DNA from 2 places in the Paenibacillus sp. FSL H8-0457 genome. Region 2 is predicted to be linked to the other one. Evidence: riboswitches for the same ligand, from Rfam matches in the RefSeq annotation. Region 2 holds a riboswitch; the other holds the start of a gene.
What was found. A riboswitch is a leader RNA that binds a small molecule or an ion and turns the genes downstream of it on or off. The one in region 2 is predicted to bind thiamine pyrophosphate.

Region 1 (4,945 bases), 3.5 Mb from region 2:
GAATACAGCAGAGGGCAACAGCGGCGCTGCTGCCGGCGGCGAATCGTATGAAGTTACGCATGCCATGGGGACGGAAACGATCAAAGGAACGCCTCAAAAGGTCGTCGTCCTCACGAACGAAGGAACCGAGGCGCTTCTGGCCTTGGGCGTGAAGCCAGTAGGTGCCGTTAGATCCTGGACGGGCGATCCATGGTATCCGCATATTAAAGACCAGATGGAAGGCGTTACCGTTGTCGGGGAAGAGAGCCAGCCGAACATCGAGCTGATCGCCGGTCTGCAGCCTGACCTAATCATCGGCAACAAGATGCGTCAGGAGAAAGTATACGAGCAATTGAAGGCGATCGCGCCGACTGTTTTTGCCGAGGATCTTCGCGGCGAGTGGCAGAACAATTTTGAATTGTATGCCAAGGCGCTGAACAAAGTGTCGGAAGGCGAAGAACTTTTGGCTGCCTACGACAAGCGGATCCAGGAGTTTAAAGAGAAGGCCGGCAGCAAGCTTGACGAAACCGTCTCCGTTGTTCGTTTCATGGCAGGCAAGACCCGGGTGTACCACACCAATACGTTCTCGGGCGTTATTTTCGATAAAATCGGCATCGCCCGCAACGACATGACCAAGAACGCCAAGGACGATTTCGTGGACGAGATCACGAAGGAACGTCTGCCTGAGGTGGAAGCCGACAGACTGTTCTACTTCACTTATGAGACAGGGGACGGCGGCGCCAACCAGACCGAGCAGGAATGGATCAACGATCCGCTGTGGAAGAACCTGAACGTTGTGAAGAACGGTCAAGCCCACAAAGTGGATGACGCGATCTGGAATACGGCGGGTGGCATCCTGGCGGCCAACCTGATGATCGACCAGCTGCAGGAGTTTTACGGCATTCAGTAAGGAATGAAGACGGATGCTGAAGGCTAGTATCATCATATAGCGGAAGATGCTAGGAACAAGTTAAAAAAGGAGGCATCCCTCAAGATCTGAGATCTTGCGAGGGTGCCTCCTTTTTTAGCATCGCGCGTCGGTAACATCGCGCGTCGGTAACATCGCGCGTCGGTAACATCGCACGTCGCCGGCATCGCAACGTCGCCAGTACCGCAACATCGAAGTACCGCCGGTATGCAGCTGCATGTCACATTGCTCGCCAGTACAGCTTAACCAACTCCGGGCATCATGCCGCTAACCATGACCTGTTAACGGACACCAGATCCCTTATTTCCCTGATTAATCCCCGATTCTCAGATCTAACGGACACAGGATCCCCTATTACCTCAATAAGGAGCCTATTTGCGATCAGATTCTATGATTAACGTATCTGGTGTCCGTTAGCCATCAAAAATTACGCCTATTCAGCTAAATAACGTATCCTCAGTCCGCTTGTCCTTGAGCGGTCGCCCCAAGACCAGTAGTCGCACAAGACCAGTAGTGTAGTGCACAAGACCAGTAATAGCACCAAGACCAGTAGTAGCATCAATACCGTAGTCGCACAAGACCAGTAATAGCACCGACCAGCCAGTCACCAAGGTACTCGTTAACGGACACCAGATCCCTTATTTCCCTAATTAACCCTCGATTCTTGGATCTAACGGACGGACACAGGATACCGATCCCCTATTACCTCAATAAGGAGCCTATTTGCCATCATACTCTACAAATTACGTATCTGGTGTCCGTTAGCCATCAAAAATTACGCCTATTCAGCTAAATAACGTATCCTCAGTCCGTTTGTCCTCGAGCGGTCGCCCCAAGACCAGTAGTCGCACAAGACCAGTAGTAGCACCAAGACCAGTAATAGCACCTACTATATACTACTTTGTGTCCCCCAGGTTTCTACCTCTAATCCATAGCTGCTTTAAGTTATGCTGTTCTAAGTTGTTTTGGTCGGCAGCCATCCATGCATACCCTTGGGACACCGAATCCACCCATGTCCTCCCTGTGATAACGCTCGCTTCACGGTAACTTTTTACGACATCTTCACCACGATCTCCGCCCCTGCAACATAGGTCATCGCTTGGATGTATTCCGGGTCTTGGGCACGCTGTTCCATTTCCACCGGAGTGAGGTCCTCCATTCGTGTCTGTACCCACCATAAGTTGCCGAACGGGTCCCGTACCCGTCCCACCCGATCGCCGAAGAACAAGGTCGTTGGCTCCGTCACCGAGACCGCTCCTGCGGCCAGCGCTTGCCGATACACGTCATCGCAATCCTCAACATACAAACGGAGGTATGCCGGGCTATCCGGCCATTCCGGCTTTGCATCAAACATCATGACGACGGCATCTCCGATTCGGACCTCGGCATGGCCGATGACACCATCGCCAACATAGACGCGGGCAAGCTCTTCGGCTCGGAATGCTTGTTTGAGGAAATCGATCAGCGCTGCGGAGTTTCTTGAGATGATCCACGGCGTCACGGAGGTGTAGCCATCCGGAATGGGTTTAACCGCTTTCGGTTGGTTCGTCATAAATACGCTCGCTCCTTTAAACTTCATTTATTTGAATTGCGCTTATGCACTCATTATGCGGGGGCATATATGACAGCCGAGCGTCAGTGTTTCCGGTATGAGTTTGGGGTAGCCTGCGTTTTTATCTTGCGAAAAGACAGCCGCCACCGTACATCGTCACAATCACGCGGTCGGAGGAAGGTTCGAGCTTGAGGTTCCGTCCACAAACTGTTAACGTTTGACACCACCCCCAAACCTATGTACAGTATTAGACAAAAGAATAGGAAGTCCACTAGGGGAGCCGTTGGCGGCTGAGACAAGAGCGTATCTTGGACCCTTTGAACCTGATCTAGTTCGTACTAGCGTAGGAAAGTGGAGCCTTCGAATATGAGGTCTCGGTGCGTTTTTTTGGCGCACCCGGGCTTGTTGACGAAGCCGCTCCAGTTTTCGGGGCGGCTTTTTAGCGTTGTCTGAAAAGTCGTGTCTTACGGACTTCCTGCTCTTCAATATGTTGGAGGTGGGGACAAACATGAGTTTCACGCAAGCGCTCCGTCAGCAGGCGGGAGGCATTTTTCAAGCAATCTTCGATCATCCCTTCGTAAAAGGCATTGCCGAGGGGAATCTGGAGCGGGAGCAGCTGATTCACTATGTGAAGCAGGATTTTGAGTATTTGAATGCCTACATGCGGATTTACGGAATAGCCATATCCAAATCGACCAGCCGGGAAGAGATCGCGGCCTTTAACGAACAGATTTCATTCATCCTGCACAGCGAGGTGCACCCGCATCAGAATTTTTGCGCAGCCGCCGGGGTGACCTATGAAGAGCTGCAGGGATATCCGCTGGCTCCGTCCGCGCATCATTACATCCGTCATATGCTGACGGTGGCGCATGAGGGTAGTTTGGGCGAGATTATGGCCGTGCTGCTGCCGTGCCCATGGACGTACCTGGAGATTGGCCGCAAGCTGTTGAATGAGGTGAAGCCGGATGCCTCCCATCCGTTTTACGACTGGATTTCTTTTTACGGAAACCGGGGGGAAGACGCAACAGCCAAGTTCTGCGACCGTGTCGATGCATGGGCGGAGGGTACGACGGCAGCCGAGCGGGAACGGATGAGGGAGCATTTTATGCTGAGCAGCCAGCTGGAGTATCTGTTCTGGGACATGGCTTATAAGCAGGAGGAGTGGCCGGTGCAGCTGGAGGCTGCCGTGCTGTAAAGAGCGATGTTCACAAGCACATGGAATTCCATTATAGCGAAGAGAGGCTGATATAAAATGCGTTCATGGGAAAAAGAGGTTTCGGCGCTTTTAACGAAGGTACAGCAGACGAGCCCCCTCGTTCACAATATGACGAACGTGGTGGTTACGAATTTTACGGCTAACGGCTTGTACGCGCTGGGCGCGTCGCCGGTGATGGCTTACGCGCCGGAGGAAGTGGCGGATATGGCCGCCATCGCGGGCGCGCTCGTATTGAACATCGGCACGCTGAACCGCGAGCTGGTGGATGCGATGATGATCGCGGGACAATCGGCGAATGCCCATGGCGTGCCGGTGCTGCTGGACCCGGTCGGCGCGGGAGCGACCCGTTTGCGGACGGAGTCGGCGCTGCGGATCCTAAGCGAGGTGAAGGTTTCGCTCGTGCGCGGAAATGCGGCTGAAGTCGCTTACCTTATCGGGGAGGTCCGCGAGATCAAGGGCGTAGACGCAGGCAATAGCGCAGGCGGCAATCATGCCGAGCTGGCCGTGCGGGCTGCGCGCGAGTTAGGCACGATCGTGGCCATTACCGGTGAAGAGGACGTGATTACCGATGGAACGGAAGTGCGCATCATTACCGGAGGGGATGCGCTGCTTACGAAGGTGACTGGCGCAGGCTGCCTGCTGACCTCGGTGCTGGGAGCCTTTGCCGCGGTGGAAGCGAACCTGCTGCTTGCAGGTACGGCGGGTCTGGCCTTCTATGGGGCCGCGGCGGCGAAAGCTGCGGAGCGAACGGCAGATCTGGGACCGGGAAGCTTCCAGATAACCTTCCTGGACGAGCTGGCGAAGCTTCATCCAGGATCGCTGGAAGGGTATGCCGCTGTGTTGGAAGCGGGAGCGGCGGCGGCTGGAGGCACGCGATGAGCGAGGCTAGCATACCCCGTGCCCTGACGATTGCCGGGTCTGACAGCGGTGGCGGCGCCGGCATTCAGGCCGATCTGAAAACCTTCCAGGAACTCGGCGTGTACGGCATGTCGGCGATTACCGCGATCACGGTGCAGAATACCTTGGGGGTTCACGGCGTATATCCGCTGCCGCCCGAAGCAACTGCGGAGCAGATTGAAGCGGTTGGCTCAGACCTCGGGGTAGATGCATTGAAGACGGGCATGCTGTTCAATGCCGAGATCATTCGGCTGGTTGCTGACCGGATTCGGGCATTCGGCTGGGGGAAGGTCGTTGTCGATCCCGTGATGATCGCCAAGGGCGGAGCGGAGCTGCTGCAAAGCGAAGCGGTGCAGGCTTTAAGAGAAGATTT
Region 2 (4,945 bases):
GGAGACTTGATTCATCACTTGAATAAGCTCCTGGTTTTTGATCGAGATGCTTGAGCTTGACGTCATCACCTGACGGGTGATATCCGAGGTTTCCTGCAATATTTTGCGAAGCTTGTCCACCATGCTGTTGAAGGTTCTGCTCAGATCGTTCATGCCTCCCACCTCCTCCACCTGGAAGGTGAAGTCGCCTTTGGCGATTTTGGCGGAAACGCTGGAGATTTCCGCGAAGGAGTTCGTAAGCGTTTTCTCAATGAGGCGAGACAGAGGAAAAGTAAGCCCGGTTAGTACCACGACGATGACCACGCCAATGATTGCTTTACCCATCAGAATAAACGCAAGCAGCATGGGTACCGCAAACAAAGCGGCAATGAGATAACAGGCTGCGGTGATTTTTTGAGACATAGGGAGTCTGTTGAACCATGCCATAAGAATGAGTCCTCCTCAACAACATAGGATATATTTACCATGATTATAGCATCGACGGGCTAAACTAGATATAACGAATTGACAAAAAGTGTTGAATTAGGTCGAAAGAACTGAGTGTGATGGGAGTGAGGGGAAGCACAGCCATATGCAGATCCCCTCTTGATGCATAGAGATGAAGCCGGATTATTTCACCGCACGGAATAAGGCGGAAGCGAGATAATCCGTATTATCCAGAATCATGCGGTCATGCTTGAACAGCGTTTCCCAGAGCGCAGCATCGAACAGGAGTCCTTTATCGCGCTGCTCAAACGCATCCAGATGACGGGTTTGCTCTTCCTTTAATTGCTCGTTGAAGTGGTTGTACTCCAAAAATTCAGCCTGCTTAAAACCACAAGACAAAAGGGCCCCCGCCCATTCTTCCCTCATCATCAGATTAGGAATGCCGAAGAATTCGAGCAGCTCCTTAAGCTTCGGCTCCGGCATCGGCTTATCCAGCAGCAGTTCCCTGTCCAGCAGGACGCCTCCGCGATCCAGAACGCGGTAATATTCGGGCAGCGATTTCGAGGTATCCGTAAATACGGTGACGGACTCGGCCATGATCAGATCAAACCGGTTGTCCTCGAAAGGCAATGCGCATACATCCGCCTGCAGGAACTCCACGTCCATACCCATGGCTTCGGCTCTTGCGCGGGCTTTTTTGATCATATTTTCGTTCAGGTCAATGGCGGTCACTTGATAACCCATCTCCGAAAGATGGCAGGCGGTTCTGCCGGTTCCGCACCCTACCTCCAAAATGCGGCTGCCCGGTTGAATGGGATAATTCTTCAGCATTCTGAGGGTCGCCTCGAATCCTCCCGGGTGGGCACTGCCCATGCCTAATCTGGAGAGCATGTGAATGTAATTCATCTCATCTATCCCTTCTTCCTTATCGTCAATGCGGGTAATCGTTTATTTACCATATGATTCAGGTACGTTTGGGGTTTTTGTTGAATTTAATATTTTGAGCCCTTTTTTGTGGCGGATGAGAGAATTACTGGAGGAAACGGCCATGAGACTGGAACCGATGGAGGCAGCGATACGCGTCATGCAACGAAATTATCCCCACTGCTTGCTTGCCGTACTTGGCGGCAGCGCGAGCAGTGGTGAATATAATGAACAATCCGATCTGGACATCATCATCATTGAACGGGACGGATATGACTTCAGCAGGAAGACGATCGAGGCGCATGGCTGGATCGCGGAAATATTCATATTGTCCTTATCCTCCTATCGCGAATATTTCGACGAGGGAGTGCTGGCGGCGAATCCGTCTTTGCAGCGGATGGTCGCCGAAGGTACGGTGCTGCGTTCGTTGCCTGAGGGAGAAGAGGTGCGGGCGGATGCCCGGAATGATTTGAATTACGGCCCCATGCCCTTGTCGTCGAGCGATATTGCCGAATACCGCTACATCCTGACCGAGTTTTTGCTGGACTTGACAAGTCCCCGCAGGGAAGGCGAAAAATGGTTTACTGTACACAAAATAGCGTCGACTCTATGCGAATTCGTGCTGAGGGCAAACCGGGAGTGGACAGGTGAAGGAAAGATGCTGTTCCGTTTGTTCAACCGCTATAGCCCAGCCTTGGGGGATCGACTGGAGGCAGCGCTTCTGGCGATTTATCGGGAGGACGATCCTGCGGACCTTATTACATTGACGGAGGAAGCGCTCAGCCCGTACGGAGGCAGGCTGCTGGTCGGTTATGAGGAATAAATAAGCCCTGCATAAAAAAAGAGGGGGGACATTAGCCGTGACGCTCGCCCGCCATAAGCAATAAGATAATAACGTGATTAACTCACGTCATTCTTTTAAATCCAGGAGGGATCTTCATGAGCGGAGCATACGGCGGCGCATGGGGCAATTCAGTAGGAACTATATTGGTTCTCTTTATCCTGCTCGTAATCATCTTGAGTGCTTGGGTTTAAACACCGTCAATATTATTGCCTTTATCTGTTGGAAAGGACCTTAAGCTTTGGCTTTGGGGGATGGGCTGTGGGCCGAAACCACCGCGGTCATGACCAGATGGCTGCTGTCGGATTGAATCGCATGTTGGAACGCGTCTTCGAGTGATCCGAACACCCGGGACAACGCCCCGTCCAATCGGCTGGCGTAATGAACGCTTCCACCGAATGTGCCCGCTGCCTTCGCACGATCCACTTCTGCGTAAATGACATCCATGTAATTGGCGCTACCCATCGGGTAAAGCGCGAATTGGCAGGCCGTTTCGATATCGGCGTGTTCCCCGATATCGTGGTTTAAGCGGGTCGAATCCTCATTCATATACGCATCGGCATCCGTATCGCCTGGGCAGCCGATAGAATAAGTACCGTTAAACACAGTGTGCACGCCGCTAGCCGCGGCATGAGCGAATACTGCTCTCGTCACATCAAACACATGCTCCGCACGTCCGCGAATACAAGTGCTTACATCATCCGTTTGGATCCAGACCTTTTCCGAATCCACGGAACGAAGCGCTTCCGTGATCACTTCCACGAACCGATCCGTCATGGGAAATACCGAGAACCGGCAACCCACGATCCGGCTGGTTCCGCATACAAGCTCATTCATAAATTTTTTTCCTCCCCATCGTATAAGTCCACGCAAAAAAACCGCACCCCATGAAGAAGTGCAGTTATGCCTACGCAAAGAAATAAACATAAATGCTACACTTCCCCACGCTAGTATGATCTAGATCGGGTGATAAGGGTTAACGGCGGTCCGCCGTCTCTCAGCACATGGCACCCCTAGTACAGCCAAACATCAAATATGCAGTTGGTATCAAGCCGGCTCCAAGAACTTCTGAAGATCAGAAGGCGAAAGGCCTGCTTCCTGTGTTATTGTATCGCTTTGCCGGCAGGTTTTCAATGGCAGGGCACCATAAAAAAGCCGCCTATTCCAATCCTCAGGGCTTGGGTAGGCGGCTTAGGCCAGCTATGGCTTACTTGTATACCTTCACGCGATCTTCAAGCGGCGCAAATTCTTTTTCGCCCGGATCTGCAACCGGTTTGCCGAAAGGCATTTGAGCGATCAGCTTCCAGTTTTCCGGAATGTTCCATTCGGACTTCACTTTCTCGTCGATCAACGGGTTGTAATGCTGGAGGGATGCGCCCAGGCCTTCTGCCTCGAGGGACGTCCATACCACGAATTGCAGCATGCCGCTGGATTGGTTCGACCAAACCGGGAAATTGTCGGCATACAGCGCGAACTTTTGCTGCAGGTCGGCAACTACGTTATTGTCCTCGAAGAAGAGAACAGTGCCGTATCCAGCGCGGAATGCGCCCATTTTTTCAGCTGTGGATTTGAAAGCCTCTTCGTCTCCGACAACCTCTTTCAGGATGCCTTCGGTCAGGTTCCACAGTTTGTCATGCTGTTCGCCAAGCAGTACAACGACGCGTGCGCTTTGGGAGTTGAAAGAAGACGGAGTATATTTAACGGCTTCGTTAACAATCTCCTGGATGCGTTCGTCGGAAATGACCGGGTCTTTGCTGATGGCATAATGGGAACGGCGATGCTTAAGTGCTGCTGAAAAATCTTTAGACATTGAAAAAAACCTCCTGATGTAATCATGTTTGCATAAGCCTGATAACAAAGATGTCCTTTAATTCAAGCAAATATGCATGTTGAGTTGAATTGCTGTCGTTGAATTATCATTCCACATTAACTTACGTTTAGTTAGAAATAATAATTATGTTAGCATATTAATATAACTTAGAGGGATTGTCAACGCTTCGAAGGAAAGTTAATTTATATTTTTTATACCCGGTTACTGAGAATTAAATCAGCTTCTACATACGTATGTATTTCGGGAACCGCGAATCCAAGCGGCTCAGCCTCGGGGATATAAAGTTTATCTCTGCGAAACTCCATATTATGAACAAATCATGAACAAATGATACTTGGATGAACCAATTAAATGATTTTCATTCTCAATTATACTTGTCGACTGAGAATGAGAATGATATAATCCATATCAGAACGCAATTGATAATCAATCTCAATGAGAATGGTTGGGGAATTGCTGACTGCCGGAGTTTCGACAGACATACGCATAGAAGGAAGAGCCATGAAGATTAGATACTTATTCGCAGCCGTTGTGGTACTCTCCATAATCTCGTTATTTATTGGAGTTAAAGATATCTCGCCACTGGAACTGTTCTCGATGACAGAACAACAACAGCATATTATGCTTGTAAGCCGGATTCCACGGCTTGTCAGCCTCATCTTGGCGGGTGTCAGCATGAGTATCTGTGGATTGATCATGCAGCAGCTCAGCCGCAACAAGTTCGTATCGCCGACGACGGCGGGCACCATGGACTCCGCCAGATTGGGGATCTTGGTCGCCATGCTCGTCTTTACGACAAGCGGCCCGCTTATCAAAATGCTCGTGGCATTCGTATTCGCGCTGGCAGGAACCTTTATCTTCATGAAGATACTGGATCGGATCAAGTTCAAGGACGCGATCTTCATCCCGCTGGTAGGGCTTAT

Region 1: it holds a riboswitch for thiamine pyrophosphate, as region 2 does, so the genes downstream of both, tenA (thiaminase II) here and MHI43_RS21840 (YkoF family thiamine/hydroxymethylpyrimidine-binding protein) in region 2, are expected to answer to the same signal.

Annotation. Positions count from the first base shown of each region.
Region 1 is NZ_CP150293.1:1,317,200-1,322,144, forward strand. Features, by position in the region: gene MHI43_RS05655 (iron-siderophore ABC transporter substrate-binding protein) at 1-889, shown strand, start outside; gene MHI43_RS05660 (VOC family protein) at 1,959-2,459, opposite strand; TPP riboswitch at 2,723-2,826, shown strand; gene tenA (thiaminase II) at 2,968-3,654, shown strand; gene thiM (hydroxyethylthiazole kinase) at 3,712-4,554, shown strand; gene thiD (bifunctional hydroxymethylpyrimidine kinase/phosphomethylpyrimidine kinase) at 4,551-4,945, shown strand, end outside.
Region 2 is NZ_CP150293.1:4,917,797-4,922,741, reverse strand. Features, by position in the region: gene MHI43_RS21860 (methyl-accepting chemotaxis protein) at 1-426, opposite strand, end outside; gene MHI43_RS21855 (class I SAM-dependent methyltransferase) at 610-1,332, opposite strand; gene MHI43_RS21850 (nucleotidyltransferase domain-containing protein) at 1,475-2,173, shown strand; gene MHI43_RS21845 (hypothetical protein) at 2,290-2,385, shown strand; gene MHI43_RS21840 (YkoF family thiamine/hydroxymethylpyrimidine-binding protein) at 2,426-3,028, opposite strand; TPP riboswitch at 3,114-3,216, opposite strand; gene MHI43_RS21835 (nitroreductase family protein) at 3,399-4,001, opposite strand; gene MHI43_RS21830 (ABC transporter permease) at 4,524-4,945, shown strand, end outside.